DNA from 3 places in the Peribacillus sp. NPDC097895 genome. Region 1 is predicted to be linked to each of the others. Evidence: riboswitches for the same ligand, from Rfam matches in the RefSeq annotation. Region 1 holds a riboswitch; each other region holds the start of a gene.
What was found. Region 1 has a riboswitch for thiamine pyrophosphate ahead of ACQKMH_RS02610 (ABC transporter substrate-binding protein). Riboswitches for the same ligand answer to the same signal wherever they lie in the genome.
Positions count from the first base shown of each region.

Region 2: it holds a riboswitch for thiamine pyrophosphate, as region 1 does, so the genes downstream of both, thiC (phosphomethylpyrimidine synthase ThiC) here and ACQKMH_RS02610 (ABC transporter substrate-binding protein) in region 1, are expected to answer to the same signal.
Region 3: it holds a riboswitch for thiamine pyrophosphate, as region 1 does, so the genes downstream of both, tenA (thiaminase II) here and ACQKMH_RS02610 (ABC transporter substrate-binding protein) in region 1, are expected to answer to the same signal.

Region 1 covers NZ_JBNNSH010000001.1:557,478-563,058, forward strand. The annotation lists gene ACQKMH_RS02595 (amidohydrolase) at 1-932, shown strand, start outside; gene rarD (EamA family transporter RarD) at 1,013-1,942, shown strand; gene ACQKMH_RS02605 (protein-glutamine gamma-glutamyltransferase) at 2,035-2,862, opposite strand; TPP riboswitch at 3,165-3,274, shown strand; gene ACQKMH_RS02610 (ABC transporter substrate-binding protein) at 3,404-4,408, shown strand; gene ACQKMH_RS02615 (thiamine-binding protein) at 4,420-4,704, shown strand; gene ACQKMH_RS02620 (ABC transporter permease) at 4,701-5,483, shown strand; gene ACQKMH_RS02625 (ABC transporter ATP-binding protein) at 5,467-5,581, shown strand, end outside.
Region 2 covers NZ_JBNNSH010000002.1:940,147-945,727, forward strand. The annotation lists gene thiC (phosphomethylpyrimidine synthase ThiC) at 1-1,686, opposite strand, end outside; TPP riboswitch at 1,823-1,938, opposite strand; gene ACQKMH_RS15915 (HAD family hydrolase) at 2,054-2,842, opposite strand; gene ACQKMH_RS15920 (histidine phosphatase family protein) at 3,014-3,547, opposite strand; gene ACQKMH_RS15925 (hypothetical protein) at 3,817-4,269, opposite strand; gene ACQKMH_RS15930 (helix-turn-helix domain-containing protein) at 4,367-4,621, shown strand; partial or broken gene ACQKMH_RS15935 (IS6 family transposase) at 4,664-5,221, opposite strand.
Region 3 covers NZ_JBNNSH010000001.1:2,296,806-2,302,386, forward strand. The annotation lists gene ACQKMH_RS10980 (energy-coupling factor transporter transmembrane component T family protein) at 21-797, opposite strand; gene ACQKMH_RS10985 (ABC transporter ATP-binding protein) at 814-2,280, opposite strand; gene ACQKMH_RS10990 (ECF transporter S component) at 2,293-2,877, opposite strand; gene tenA (thiaminase II) at 2,892-3,575, opposite strand; TPP riboswitch at 3,705-3,832, opposite strand; gene ACQKMH_RS11000 (MFS transporter) at 4,098-4,490, opposite strand; gene ACQKMH_RS11005 (MFS transporter) at 4,457-5,287, opposite strand; gene ACQKMH_RS11010 (hypothetical protein) at 5,251-5,436, opposite strand; gene ACQKMH_RS11015 (hypothetical protein) at 5,463-5,581, opposite strand, start outside.

The DNA of each region.
Region 1 (5,581 bases):
ATACTGAAGACCTCCATTATTACAATGGCTTCATGCCGACTTATCAGGCGTTTAAATCTGTCATCGAGGACCGGAATAAGGTCTTTCGCGCCAATTTACTCGTCCATCATGGAGCGTTTGAACAGATGCTGGCAGCAGGCGGCCGTTATCAAGAAGGTACGCGATATATCAAATTCGACAGCATGAAGATATTTACTGACGGCTCCTTAGGAGGCCATACAGCCCTGTTGAGCGAACCTTATGTAGATCAAAAAGACACGAATGGCGTGGCGATATTCACCGAAACAGAGCTTCAGGAATGGGTGCAAAAAGCAAGGCAGGCTGGAATGCCGATTGCTGTCCATGCCATTGGCGATCTTGCTTTTGAATATGTCTTGAATGCAATGGAAGCCCTCCCCCCAAAAGAAGGACTGAGGGATCGGCTCATCCATGCACAAATTGTCCGGCCGGAACTGTTGGAGCGGGCGGCAAAACTACCGGTCATCTTTGATATCCAACCAGGTTTCGTACCTTCCGATTTTCCGTGGGTGGAAGAAAAGGTTCCAGCAAATCTATTGGAATCCTCCTACGCCTGGAAAACATATTTGAATATGGGAATTATTTGTGCGGGAGGGTCAGATGCTCCGATTGAGCCGTTAAATCCAATTTTGGGCATTCATGCTGCTGTCACAAGGACGAAAATCAACAGTGAGGATGGCCATGTATATGGCTTGGATGAAAGACTTTCCGTATATGAGGCATTCGTACTTTATACAAAAGGGAGTGCAGCAGCAATAGGCCAAGAAAAACGTCGCGGTCAAATCATTAAAGGGTATGATGCGGATTTTACCGTTTTTGATCTGGATGTCTTTGCAGTTAAGCCAGATGATCTTCTAAAAGCTGAGGCGGTCATGACGATCATTGATGACAGAGTCGTGTATGATAAAAATTAACAGTTGCAAAAAAAGAAATGGATATGCAAAATAGTTAGATGGATTTCGATAAATGATTGTAATTGGAAAGAAGGCAGGTTATGAAAGTGGATGAACAAAAAGAAGGGGCAATTTATGCCGCCCTTTCTTATATGATGTGGGGACTTGTTCCAGTTTACTGGAAGTTTCTTCAGGGAGTCGGTGCAACAGAGATTTTAGCGCAGAGGGTATTATGGTCTTTCGTCTTCATGCTGGTTTTATTGATGTTCATGAAAAAATGGCAATCGTTCGTGGATTATGTCAAAAACATATTGGGTAATCCAAAACTCTTTGCGGCATTACTTACGGCATCACTGCTCGTTACAGCCAATTGGGGAGTGTTCATCTGGGCCGTTAATTCAGGACGGATCCTTGACACGAGCCTAGGTTATTATATCAATCCGCTAGTCAGTGTATTATTGGGAGTGATTGTCTTAAAAGAAAAATTGAGCGGAGCCCAGATCTTTTCGTTCCTGCTTGCAGGAATCGGAGTCTTGATCCTTGGCATTCATTTCGGCACCATTCCTTGGGTCTCTCTCGTCTTGGCCATGACCTTTGGATTATATGGTTTGGCAAAAAAAATGATCAAGGCCGAATCAGCGATAGGGCTGACGCTCGAAACGATGATGGTAACGCCTCTGGCCCTGGGTTACCTCATATATTTGATGACGAAATCAGACATGCAATTCTTTACAGCGGGAAGCACAGGCTTGCTGTTGGTCGGCGGTGGGATTGTCACGGCTTTACCTCTTTTATATTTTGCGAAGGGGGCGGAGAAAATCCCGCTATCGATGCTTGGCATTTTTCAATATATCGCTCCGACCTTATCCTTATTGATCGGTGTATTCGTTTATCACGAGAGTTTTACCAAAGCACATCTTTTAGCCTTTTTGTTCATATGGTCAGCCTTGGCCGTTTATACGCTATCCATTACGAAATGGGGGCAGGCAAGTGCCCGCAGGTTTAAAGGTAAAAGGAATATTGGTGCTTGAATAAGAAAAAATGCTTGGGAGTTTTCTCCCCAAGCATTTTTTTATGCCGGTATTTAATAAAACGGTTTTACGGCATAGGGGAAATGCCAGGGTCATGAAAGGTACATATTCGAACCTATTTCAGAAACAATACAATTGGAAAGGCTGACAGGACTGTGATCGGGCTTTGCACGGGGAGTATTTTGTTGGAATTGTCTATAGTAGGAACTATCCAGAAAAATGATATGATCTGTCAGGAATGCTGATATGGTGGCGTACGGCTTTCTATTGCTATTCAATTCATCGATGATTCCCTGTGAATTGGTAATTCCGATCCCGTGGCCATAAAAGAGGTTAGTTCCTAATAATATGGCATTTTCACCTTGCCATTCAGGCTTTGCCTCATCGTGATCAGGGTTTTTGAAGTAAACGCAATCACCTGGTGAATAATCCCTTCCTTTGTGAACGATGAGAGCCATATTTTGTGGAGGGTGCCAGTCATATAAAAAAAGGTCTGAAAAAAGGTTGTCGAAATTCCTAGGGCCAATTAAATCCAAAATGGCCTTTAAAAAAGTGACGACCATTGCTGTCCCGCATTCGAAAGCATAAAGCCTTCCATTTATGAAAATGTCAACGAGTGCAGCATGAGGGAGAATCCCTGGCTGAAGGGTAAAGGTGCCATCCTTTGAAAGGCTCCAATATTGTTTATTGCTTCCCGATTCCTCAAGTGTGGAAAATTCTGCACCACTTTTATCCAACGCAATAGCTGCCGCAATGACTCGATTCCTCAGTTGTATCTCGAAATTAAACTCTCCAAAGTTCCGGTATTCAAAAACGTTAGAATCTTCCGCCAGTAATTGGACAATTTCAGGCGATTTAGCAGATGCTATTCCTGGTTGGATTTGACTGACATCTAACCATTTGTGATTAATCTTTATCATGATCATATCCACCTTTTGCTTATGAAATTAACGGTTTATAAAACCGGTAAACAAAAATGTCTACATGTAATGCTCATTATATGAATGCAAGCTTTAAATTGACTATTTGGAACGTTTCAGCTGCCGTTTCAGCCGAGAATGATCGGAATGAAAAGAGGCAGTATTTTTTTGCTTTCATTCCAAAAGATGTTTTGCTAGATAACCTAAACTGCTAGGAAACCTTTCCAATTAGAGAGAAGAAGCAAATTAGTATTCCCTTTTCGGCATGAATTGATATAATGAGAGAGAAAAGTTCATATGTGCGAGAAATGTAGGGGGGCCGGTATTGCTGGCTGAGATTGCGTCCTTTAGATGCTGACTCTTTGAACCTGATCTGGATGATGCCAGCGGAGGGAACATACATATTATTACTGACTTTCTGTTTTGTATGTTAACGTCCGAATTCATCTTCGGGCGTTTTTTGTTTTTTATTTGAAGAGAACCTGGCGCCCGTTATAGTTCCGGCATATCGATCTTATATAATGTGTAGGAGGATAAAGTCTTGAATAAATTTTTGCCACTGTTAGCTTCGTTGTTCCTTTTAGCTGGATGCGGTGCAGGCGGAACGAATGAAAAAGAGGAAGCATCTAAAAATGAAGACAATAAAGAATTAAAAAAAGTATCGGTCGTGCTCGATTGGACCCCGAATACAAACCATACAGGATTGTATGTAGCGAAGGAAAAAGGATATTTTAAAGAACAAGGACTGGATGTAGAAATTATCATGCCTGGTGAAGCTGGAGCTGATAAGCTTGTGGCTTCAGGGAAATCTGAATTTGGCGTAGGCTACCAGGAGGGCATCACGCAGGCTCGCGTACAGGGCGTGCCAATAGTTTCGCTAGCTGCCGTCATCCAGCATAATACCTCAGGTTTCGCTTCCCCTGAGGCAAAAAACATTAAAACTCCCAAGGATTTTGAAGGGAAAACGTATGGTGGCTGGGGTTCTCCAGTTGAAAAGGCCATTCTTGATTCACTCATGAAAAAAGATAATGCGGATGTAAATAAAGTGGATATTGTGAACACAGGGGACACAGATTTTTTCACTTCAGTTAAAAGGGATATAGATTTCGCCTGGATTTATTATGGGTGGACAGGTATCGAGGCCGAGTTGAGAAATGAAAAGCTGAATATGGTTTACTTAACCGAATACTCTGATAAGCTTGATTACTATACGCCTGTATTGACCACAAATGAAAAGATGATTAAAGAAGATCCTGAAACCGTTAAAGCATTCGTTCATGCAGCTTCGAAAGGGTACCAGTTTGCGATTAAGAATCCCGATGATGCAGCAGACATGTTAATTAAGGCTGCACCGGATCTTGATGCTAAACTAGTGAAGAAAAGCCAGGAGTGGCTTGCAACCAAGTATCAGGATGATGCTCCGCGTTGGGGTGAACAAAAGCTTGAAATTTGGAAGAATTACAGTGATTGGATGACTGAAAATAAGCTTCTCGAAGGTGATTTCGATCCTGAAAAGGCATTTACCAATGAATTTTTACCAAAATAGGAGGAAAAGAAATGGCCAATTCATTAATTAGTATACAAATTATCCCTAAAGGGGAAAATGTCATCCCTATGGTCGATGAAGCAATCAAGATCATTGATGAATCAGGTGTCAAGTATGAGGTTCACCCGCTTGAAACAACAATGGAAGGTGAGCTTTCCGAACTTTTCGCCGTGATAGAAAAAATGAATGTAAGAATGATTGAAATAGGATCGCCGAATGTCATTTCCCAAGTGAAAATATTATATCAGCCGAGCGGGATTACGATGGGTACGTTAACGGAGAAATATCGGGCATGATCGGAAGGAGAATTTGGAAGAAGGGGGCTCCCTTCTTTCTTTTATTATTGTTGCTGATAGTATGGGAATCAGTGACAGTCTTATTAAAAGTTGAAGAATGGTTGCTTCCTGCTCCATCAGCCATTTTGACTGAAGGAATTGAATCGTTTCACGATCTTTCGGGACACCTAATATCAACTACTGAGCTTGCGTTAAACGGTTTTTTTATAGGAAGCTGCATCGGCTTATTAATTGCGGCAATCTTACACCTGTTTCCTGGTGTAAAAGAGGCGGTTTATCCCCTGCTCATACTATCACAAAATATTCCAATCATAGTTTTGGCACCGCTATTAGTGATCTGGTTTGGTTTTGGAATGCTGCCAAAGCTAATAGTGATTTCTCTCGTGTGTTTTTTTCCTGTTGCCGTTGCTTCATTAGACGGTTTTCGCCAGACACCATATGAACTTAAGCATTATTTCAAGATGATGGGGGCGGGGAGAAACCAGTTATTTTGGAAGCTGGAGCTTCCTCATTCGATTCCGTCCATTTTCTCAGGCTTGAAAATTTCGGCAACATATAGTGTAATGGGTGCGGTTATTTCTGAATGGCTTGGAGCTAAATCGGGGATCGGCGTTTATATGACGCTAGCTTCCTCTGCATTCAGGACAGATCGGGTGTTTGTTTCTATTTTCATCATTATGGGAATGAGCCTTCTCTTTTTTGGAATCATTAACTTACTGGAGAAATACCTTGTTTCATGGAAGAGAAAGGAGGGTGAAAAGGATGAAACTGGAAATTAAAGATGTCTCCTATTCTTTCGGTGGTAAACAGAATATTTTAGAGAATATACATTTCCATGTAGGTGATGGGGAGTTTGTCACGATCCTTGGACCATCCG
Region 2 (5,581 bases), on a different contig from region 1:
TGCCAAATCACGGATATCCTGAGAGATTCTCATACTGCAGAATTTAGGTCCGCACATGGAACAGAAATGAGCTGTTTTGGCACCTTCAGCCGGTAGTGTTTCATCGTGATATTCAACCGCACGTTCAGGGTCGAGAGAAAGATTGAATTGATCTCTCCAACGAAACTCGAATCTGGCCTTCGAAAGGGCATCGTCTCTTTTTTGTGCATGCGGATGGCCTTTTGCAAGGTCAGCTGCATGTGCAGCAATTTTATAGGTAATGACCCCTACTCGAACATCCTCTTTATTCGGAAGTCCAAGATGCTCTTTCGGTGTCACATAACAGAGCATCGCCGTACCAAACCAACCAATCATGGCAGCACCGATCGCAGATGTAATATGATCATAGCCAGGAGCTATATCCGTTGTCAAAGGCCCAAGGGTATAGAACGGGGCTTCTTGACAGACCTCCAGCTGCTTATCCATGTTTTCCTTAATCAAATGCATCGGCACGTGCCCGGGTCCCTCCACCATGACTTGAACATCATGTTTCCAAGCAATCTTCGTCAGTTCCCCCAGTGTTTCCAATTCTGCAAATTGCGCCTCATCGTTTGCATCTGCAATCGATCCAGGACGAAGACCATCTCCTAATGAGAAAGAAACATCATATGCCTTCATGATTTCACAAATCTCTTCAAAATGAGTATAAAGGAAGCTTTCTTGGTGGTGGGCCAAACACCATTGAGCCATGATCGATCCCCCTCGGGAAACGATTCCCGTAACCCGCTTTGCCGTTAATGGGATATATCGCAATAACACTCCAGCATGTATGGTGAAGTAATCGACACCTTGCTCGGCCTGCTCGATTAAAGTATCCCGAAAAACTTCCCAATTTAAATCTTCCGCAACTCCATTCACTTTTTCCAATGCTTGATATATAGGAACGGTCCCAACTGGAACAGGCGAATTCCTGATAATCCATTCACGTGTTGTGTGAATATTCTTGCCGGTGGAAAGGTCCATTATGTTGTCGGCTCCCCATCGTGTAGCCCAAGTCATTTTCTCCACTTCATCTTCGATCGATGAACTAACAGCTGAATTTCCAATATTCGCATTTATTTTAACGTGAAAATTACGCCCGATGATCATAGGCTCACTTTCAGGATGGTTAATATTTGCCGGAATGATGGCCCGCCCGCTGGCTACCTCTTCTCTTACAAACTCAGGGGCAACATTTTCCCTGATTGAAATGAACTCCATTTCAGGGGTAATGATTCCTTTACGTGCATAATGGAGCTGGGTTACATTGTTTCCTTTCATTGCACGCAAAGGTTTCCTTTTCAATCCCGGAAAAATATCGGCATTGGATTGTGGCTCCACTTTTCTATAACCGTTATCTTCGGGTTTTATTTCACGTCCTTCATACTCTTCAATATCCTCACGTTCCAGGATCCAGTTGCGTCTAATCGGATCAAGACCTTTCTGAATATCAATCGGATATTCGGAATCCGTATAGGAACCGCTTGTGTCATAAACTCGTAAAGGTGGATTCTCCTCTTCACCGAATGCCCCTGTAGTCGGACTTAACTTAATTTCACGCATAGGCACTTTAATATCAGGTCTAGATCCCTCTACGTACACTTTTTTACTCCCTGCAAAACTGGACATAATTGAAACGTTCATGTCATTTACTGAATTACTCATCATGATTTCATTTCTCCTTTTTAAGTTTCATTTAAAAAGGACAAAATCCAATCCATTTCGCACGAAAAAGCCGGATCTCATAATTAAGACCCGGCTAACGTTAGTATGACTACAGAAATGACCAAATGAAATGTCATTGTTAAGTAGATTCTAACTTCCCCACGCTGGTATGAACCAGATCAGGTCCTGAGGGTTAAGAAGCTTTACGCGCTTCTCTCTCAGCCCAACTTATATTGGACACCCCTAGTCTGAATAATTTAATTGATTACAGGGTAACTATATATCACCCTTTTGATTCTGTAAATAATTGCAAAGGCCTATATATTTTAATGAATCCCTCCAAAATTTGTTACTTGGAGGGGACCCATCATTATTTTTCCAAACCTTCAAGGATGGGGAAAAGCTCCTCCAAATGCTTGATTTCATAGGTTGGAAGCACTTCATTCCGTTCCTTATCATGTCGATTTATCCAAACCGACTTTATGCCCACTCGTGATGCCCCAAGGATATCGGTCATTAAATTGTCGCCAACCATCAATACTTCATCCTTATCCAGCTCCATGATTTCCAAAGCATGCTCAAAGATGGATGCATCCGGTTTACCGCGTCCAAATGCTCCTGAAATGACGATTTGGTCGAAATAAGGAACGAGTTCTGGCGTAATTTCAAGTTTAGTATTTTGTAGTTCAGGCGAACCATTCGTCAGCAAAAGCAATTTGTAATTCCCTTTTAATTCATCTAACACACGGAATGATTCTTCATAGATAAATGGCTTTTTACGTCTCTCTGCAGGGAAACGTTCTGCCAGTTCAAGCCCAAATGCAGGGTCATTGATCCCTAATGCCTTCAAGCCTCTCGTCCACGCTTCTTTCCTATATGTCGGTACAATCCCTGCCATCTTCCGGAATTCATCATGATCATCTTGAAAATTCCCCCATAGTCCTTCAAATGGGTTGATTCCGATCATTTGAGTAAATGCATATGTATCGTAAGAAGAGTAAAGCTCACGCGCTTCTTTCCGAACCGCTTCTTCAAACTCATCGACATTTAAATCATATTTTTCCCTAGCCACTTCACATGTGGCTACAAAAGCCTCTTTCACACTTTTCTGATCCCAAAGCAATGTATCATCTAAGTCAAAAAAAACTGCCTTCACCAAAATGCACACCCTCTTCCCCTATTATTGAATTCGATAAAAATTACACTATTACAATAATAAACCACAACCATCGGAAAAAGAATAACTATTCGGAAAATGACTATATCTTTCTTAAGATCATTAAATGTTCAACGTGTACCAGACATACTTTTTTTGTCGGGATATCCTTGATTATCTTTCGAATACATACAGCCTTCCATTGCTGGCAATCTTGAATTTCGGACCGGCAAACCCCCGTCTTATCAGCTCTTTTCTCATATATACCATGAGTGCGGCATGACTCACGATCAGAACATCCCTTTCCCCCTTTGCAAAAATTTCGTCCAATGCTTTATTGATCCGTCGCTCAGCGATTTTAATTTCCGCTCTTGTCTGCTTGTTAATCAACGAGCAGGATCGAATCCAGATGGCCCAAAGGATGAACGGCAGCTTTACCTTTCCTTTAAGGGGGGGGGAAGGTATTTCCCGCAGTTCCTCCATCCGATGAACCGTGCCAGGGTAGATATGTTTTGCAGTCTTGACCGCTCTCGACATATCGCTGCAATAACATTCCTGCCATTCCTCAGCTCGTAATAAAGTCGTTCCGTAAATTATATCTGCTGCATCATAGTCCATGAACCATTGCTTCATATCATCCGCAGTCACGGATTTCCCTGTTGGGAATTCATGTGCCACCTTAAAATGACGTACCAAACCAATTTTCATATATTCTCCTTATTATCTTTTAAAATATTCGTTTCTTTTTCTTGTAAAACCCCTTAACAATATATTAACCTATGTAAAGCTATATAATAAATGCAAGTTGAAACCATTAAAAACCTTATTGAGCTCTCCTTGACATTGTGTATGGTTAAAGGTTCTCACAGATTGAGTCACTGCAAGCACTTGATTATGATAGGGAAAGATATCATGGGCAAGAGCATATGTAAAATGATCGAAAAAAGAGAAAGCATATCGCCTTCTCCTTTTATCGTTTAATCTATGAATTGGAGTTCTGTTATCGTACATCTTTTCCTGAATTTATATTTCCCGCTCAAATCACTGAATTGATAATCATTTAGGGATTTCCCCAGTTGATCCTTTAGTTTATCCACCGTGATGGATTCCTCAACTGTCTTTTTCCAATTTTCATTTCCCATTATCTCTTCGAACGGAATGGTAGTCAGGACTTCATCATATATCTGGATGCTTTGATCGATGCCGAAGCTGCCATAGATACTGCCATTTTCATCGGCAAAGATATGCTCTGATTCCAATTCTTCCACCAATACTTCCAGATATCCCTTTGCCTTAACAGGCTTGATGGCAATCTCCGCTTCTGCCTTTACAGGTCCCAATCTCTTATCGATGATCTCTATCGTCAATTTAACGTGAACGGGCGGATAACCAAACCCTTCACAAAGTTCTGCTGCCGAGTTATATACCATCTGAACATCCTCCTTTTGTCACTATCATTATATAATATAAATACTTCATCTGGGGGGCTGAACAAGCACCTAGTGAACAAGACGTGTAGGGTTTTATATGGAAAAAAATTTATCAATTCAAATTGGTCAACGTTTACGTTTTTATCGTCAACGGCGTAAATTATCCTTGGACGACCTTGCTGAACTGACTGGTGTTAGTAAACCTATGCTCGGACAAATTGAACGAGGTAGCTCGAATCCAACTGTAGCGATACTGTGGAAAATAGCTGCTGGACTACAAATCCCATTCGGTTCATTTCTTGTAAGAAATCCTTCTATAATCGTTAGAAACATAGAGTGTGGTTTCCTTTAAATTGCTAACTTACGAAGCTACTTCAAATAATTTATGGATAAATTATTTTTGATTTTGGGCAGACTTCACCCCTTGATGAACCTGTTTCTTTTTAATCATTTGCATGGCTTCTATACCACTCAGTATGTAAGTAGCTGTACGAAATGATTTCAACCCTAACATAGAACGAACTCGCTTCTTTATAAAACGATGATCCTGTTTTACCATATTATTGAGATATTTAACTTGCCTTATTTGTATGTCCTCAGGCATGAGTTTCTCTTCTTTTAACTCTTGAATCGCTACAGGATAGGCTGGATTTTTATCCACTGTTATGACACGAGGTTTACAAACATGAAAAGTAGCCAATGCTTTCTTGAAAAAGCGCTTGGCTACTTGTTTATCTCTTGATTCACTTAGGTAAAAATCAATGGGATTCCCTTCTGAATCGACTTCACGATATAAATACATCCATTGACCTTTTACTTTGATATACATTTCATCGACTCTCCAAGAGTCATTTGTTGGCTTAAGATGACGACGTACTCTTTTATCTAATTGAGTTCCATATTGATGAACCCAACGCATAATAGTTGTATGGGCCAGGGATAAGCCACGCTTCATTTGAGCAAATCTTCTTTTTTCATACCGATCATACACCTTTTTAAGAGTAATAGTATCAGTATGTCCAAGATATAGCGATTAATTGGAATTATCTTGAAGTTATTGCGCCAGAACTAAAAAATTTGCAGATTTAGACCATAAAAGAGACATTATTCTACAGCTGATAACCTCCATTATCCCAAGGTATATCTATTAACTATTGATTAAAATCGTAGAAAATCTTATCCAAAAGGTGTTACACCAGGAAAAAAATCAGGTAATATGAAGAATAAATTAGCTCGTCCATTTGAACAAGCTGGTAGATAGAAGCAATTGGATTACCCCATTTCATTTTTTACGTCATTAGTTTTAACTATT
Region 3 (5,581 bases), 1.7 Mb from region 1:
AAAGTGACAATCTTATACATTCAAATAGGCAGTAATGGGAATTGAATCGATAGATAAAACCCAGCCAACAGCAGGATGATAAAATACAGAATGAATCCATGGTCTTTTTTTGAAAACCCAAATTCATAATAGTATGTTCGATCCCGAGTGTCTGAAAATCGCTTCGCCTCCATCGCAACCGCGATTCGGTGAGCTCGCCTAATGCTTCCGGATAACAACGGGATGGAATAGGCTTTCATTTTAAAATATACCGATTTAATCCCTTTTCCCTTTTCAAAACCGCGTACCTTCATCGCGTTTCGTATCGTTTGGAACTCCTCCATCATGATGGGGATGAGCCTTAATGCCGCCATGAAACTATAAGCATATTTCGGTTTAAGCTTAACTTGCTGCATTAACGAATAAAACAAGTTCACGGGTCTCGTCGTCAAGGAAAAAGTTAAACCTAGTGCCGCAAAAAGCAAGGCTCGAAAGCCTACCAGTAATCCCCTCATGAAACTTTCTTCCGTAATCGATATAAGACCCCACTCAAACCAAAGTGTCTCACCTTTACCGAATAAAATCATTGCTAGAGAAGTGGATATAAAAATGAAACAAAACGGGATGGACAAAAGCAAGATGCGTTTTATCGAATGCCCGGTAAAACACAAAAATAAGAGTAAAACTCCAAGCGTCACATTCATCATATAATTCAGATCATGAATGAATAACGCCACAATGCATAATACAATCAATGCGACAAGTTTAAGGCTTGGATTAACCTTATGGAGCCATGTTTCTGCACTTGAAACAATCACCTACATGACACTCCTTTTATAATGATAAAACTTTGGTCTCCACAAATCCGGATTGGGTGCTGACCTTTTCATCACTTATTACGTTCCCATCTTTTACCGTCCAGATCCTGGTTGCAAAGTTATTTGAAATATGATCATCATGAGTTACCATGATCACTGTTATTCCGCGCCTTCGGTATTCCTCAAACCATTCCAGTAATGCAAAGGTATTTTTCGAATCTTGACCAAAGGTGGGCTCGTCCAAGAGAATGATTTTTTTTTCAATTACGATTGAGGCAGCGACGCTTAAGCGACGCTTTTGACCCATTGATAATTGAAACGGATGCTTATCTCGATGCGCCTCTAGGCGGAACACTTCGAGCAATGAGTGGACTCTCTCCCCTATTTCTTGTTGCGTTCTTTTGTCAATTCGCAATGAATAAGCAATTTCTTCATATACAGAATTTGCAACGAACTGAAACTCAGGATTTTGAAAGACAAACGTCATATGATCGGTTAGATTTTTCACCCTTTTAATAGGGGTCCCCATCAATTCATACGTGCCATTCGTTTTTATGAACTGCATCAGTGCGTGCAAGAGAGTACTCTTCCCCGCACCATTTTCTCCCCTGATTACAATCCATTCACCTGAATGGACCTGTAGCTCTTCAACTTTGATTTTCTCTTCCTTTTTCCGAAAACCACTAAAACCTTGGACTTGCATAAGGGGAACACCGTCACTGGATTGGTCTTCACGAACCGGTTTATTGTCGTGTATATATTCATCCCAAACACCAGGGAACCAAATTCCGTGTTCCTTCATTTCATTTTTATATAGGGAAAGGATGGTATCTTTTGGACCATCAGCTATGATTTGACCGTCACCATTAAAAAGCACGATTCTATCGATGAATTCTAAAACATGGTCAATTTTATGTTCCACGATAATAACGGTCTTGTCTCGTCCAATTCCCTTCAACAAGTCCCAAATTTCTTTTGTTCCTTCCGGATCAAGCATAGCGGTTGGTTCATCCAAAAATATCACTTCTGGTTCAAGTGCCAATACCGAAGCAATCGCCAGACGCTGTTTCATGCCGCCTGATAATGTATCAATACTTGTATGAATAGTCTTTAGTTTCAATCCAACTTGACGGAGATGATGTTGAATCCTCTCTTTCATTTCTTGCTTAGGAACAGAAAGATTCTCAAGGACGAAAGCAATTTCCTCATCGGCAAATGGCATGCAAAACTGACTATCAGGGTCTTGAAAAACATATCCCCATGAAGAAGGGCACTTCAATTCTTCCGCTTTCATCGGGACTTCGATGGAATTTGGTATCAATCCACTTAACACTTGTAAAAGTGTGGACTTTCCACATCCTGATGGTCCCAGCAATAGAACTTTTTCACCTCTATCAAACGAGACGGATAGGTCCTTGAATAGCAAGGACTCACCTCCGGGAAATTTCATTCTTAACTTCTCTACATGAACGATTCGTTCCATGGTCATCAACCTCTACTTTTGGTCCAGTTCTGCATAATCCTTACTGGAAACCGGACGTACAAGATTAGTTACTCCTGTTGCTTCCAGGACTTTAACTAGATAGTAAGCAGTCACACCGGCAAAGAAAATGGAGCCTATGAACCTCGCAATCATGAATAACAAGAGATTCCAAAGAGAGAGCGCACCTATTTCCCCATATGCAAAATCCATGAGAACTGATCCCAGGCAGGATGCTATCGCCGCTAATACAGCGACCGACATATTGAACTTTTTATATCTGAACGCCATGAAAACCAGTTCCGCGAACAATCCTTGTACAACTCCATATAAGAGTACGGTTAGCCCCCAAGGTGAACCTAGAAAGAATTCTCCGGAAGCTGCAGCAATCTCTGCCAGTAGCGCCACACCCGGTTTTCTCAAAACTAAAAAGGCAACGGGTCCAGCTATAAACCACATTCCATAAATAAGTTGATCTACATGTAATCCTAATGGTTTAACGGAATAATAAAGTGAACCCCAAACGATATAGACTATTCCAAATGCCACGGCAATCACGATCGTGACTAATATATCCGTTAATTTCAACCCTTTTTTCATTGTTTCAATCTCCTTTATACCTCTAATGTTTCCTTATGCACCGGCCATGTCTCTAGACGATAAGCCATTTCCCAAAATGAGTATTCATATTGGCTGCTAAGAATAAAATGCTCCTTCATTCTTACCCTATCTTCATCTGTTACTTTTTCAGCAATCTCATCAAGCCTTGCAATTTGTTCTTCGACCAAAGAGCGGAACCACTCTCCTCCGTAAGCCGCTATCCATTCTTGATATATCGGTTCTTCCGGTTTACACTCTTTCAGCTTTTCGCCGATTTCATAATACAGCCAATAACATGGCAAGATAGCTGAAATAACATCCCCTAAATGACCAGAATATGCCGCACGATACATATGGGAAGTGTAAGCATAAGCAGTCGGTGCAGGTTTGAAATTTTTCCTTTCTTCTTTTGTGATGCCTAATCTCTCAGAAAAATTTTCATGAAGCTTCAACTCCGCTTCATATGTTCCTTGTGCATGGCCGGCAAGCCTGCTTGTTGTATGTAAATCTGTAGCCTTGACTGCTCCTAAAGCTTGAACTCTGGCAAAATGTGATAAATAATAGGCATCTTGCTTGACATAAAAACGAAAACACTCCAATGGCAATGTGCCATCGCCTATTCCTGCAACAAATGGATGGTTAAAACTTGCTTCCCAAATATGATCGACTTCCTGACGGATTTCCTCTGAAAACTTCATCTTCTTTACCTCCAAATTTTATTTTTCCAATGAATGATACGGGAAAAAACCTCCTCTTTTTTGACAAATAAAAAACCACTTTCTTTGACGTAAAGAAAGTGGTTGTACTTGAAATAATACAGAAACGTATTGTTCCAGACCCCACTTCCCTACGCTGGTATAAACCAGATCAGGTTCTAAGGGTCTTAAAGTCATACTTTAATCTCAGCTTCTCAGGTAAAATAACTTTTACCAATAAAGCACCCCTAGTGGTACAAATTGTATATATAATTCATTTGCCTTTATATTAACACGATAAATCCAATTGTCAAACGTATTAGAAAAGTTTTCAAGCATTGATGTAGATTAATACTATATAGGATTAATAGCCTTTCAAGCTTGTATATCCCTCTAACCCTGCGATCTATGCTGGTTGGATTGATAAAAAAAGGTTGAGAAGTTTATTTCGTTATTTACTCGTGAATTCCGTTGATTTACTCGTGAGTTTGCGTGTTTTACTCGTGAATTCCGCTACCTATTAATTTATGCATTTGTTGTTGCTTTTAGTTTTATATTTTCCTCAATCTGTGGTTTATCATAGCTGCCATACTTCTCTTTCACAACCCGTAACGCCAAGGCCGCCATTATGCTCGGAACTGTGAAGGCCATAAATGCATTTTGTGGCGAATAGTTTGCAGCCAGCAATAAACCTATTAATGTAGGGGCAACAATCGCTCCAATTCTACCAAACGCCAAGGCCCAGCCTATCCCGGTGGTCCTTATCTCCCGTGGATAATACTCGGAAATATACGTATTGGCCAAATTCATCGTACCCACTGTACAGGCACCTCCAAAAGCGATTAAAATATATAATGCTACTTCATTTGAGGTTAATCCTAATATTACAAAGCATACCGTACCAATGGCACAGAGAATACAAGCACTCTACTATGGCCCATTTTCCCAACTAAGTACCCTCCAATTATCGATCCGCCAATTTGCCCTATCCCCAATATAAGATTGAAAGATAAACTGGATGTAAGGCCGTATCCGGACTGCTGCATGATTTTCGGTAACCATGTATTGAGTCCGTATTCCATAAGTAAACAATTAAAGGCAGCTACCCAAAACGCAAATGTACTAAGAGTACGCTTATCTTCAAAGAGTTTCTTGACTGGAAAGCCTTTTGCCCTTTCTTGGACCTTGGCAAACTCATAGTCGTCCGAGTCTTTATCGTCGCCCTCTGGATCAATGCGGTTCAGAATTCCGGCAAGCTTTTCCCCTTGTTTTCGAATAACATAATAGGAAAGAGATTCAGGAAATTGCTTCATGAAGAATGGCAGTGCCAGTAAGGGAAGCGCCACAATCCAATACAATACCCTCCAACTTATTTGTTCCATCACATACATTCCAATTAAAGAAGCAAGAATGCTCCCGATTGAATAACCACAGTACATTGTGGTTACAATGAGCACCTTATACTTTTTGGGTGAGTATTCCGCCATTAAGGAGATAACGTTTGGCATTAATCCTCCCATCCCCAAGGCTGCTATAAATCGCATGAACGAGAAAAAGGCAGGGTTTGGAGCGAAACTTGAAAGTAATGTAAACACACTGAATATACATATGCTAATGGCAAGTACTTTTTTTCTCCCTATTTTATCCGCCAGGGGTGCAAAAATGAGGGCACCTACCATCATTCCGAACAATGAATAACTGGCGTCAAGCTCCATTCCTCCATCATCAAAGGTAAACCTACTCCGTACATGGCTATATCAAATCCATCGAAGGTAATTGCGAACAAACACCACATAAAGACCATTAATTGCAAACGGCCAAATTTACTATTCCCCACCACTTCCAAAGCATGAACTTCACGCAATTATTTCCCTCCTCTTTGCGAATTTTTCACGATATAACATGTAATGTCAGTTTCACCAATTCACCGTAATCTGCTATAATTTCATCATTTTTCTGTATGGAAACGGCATCTGTAATCCCGCCTACTAAAACAATCATTCCAGCCT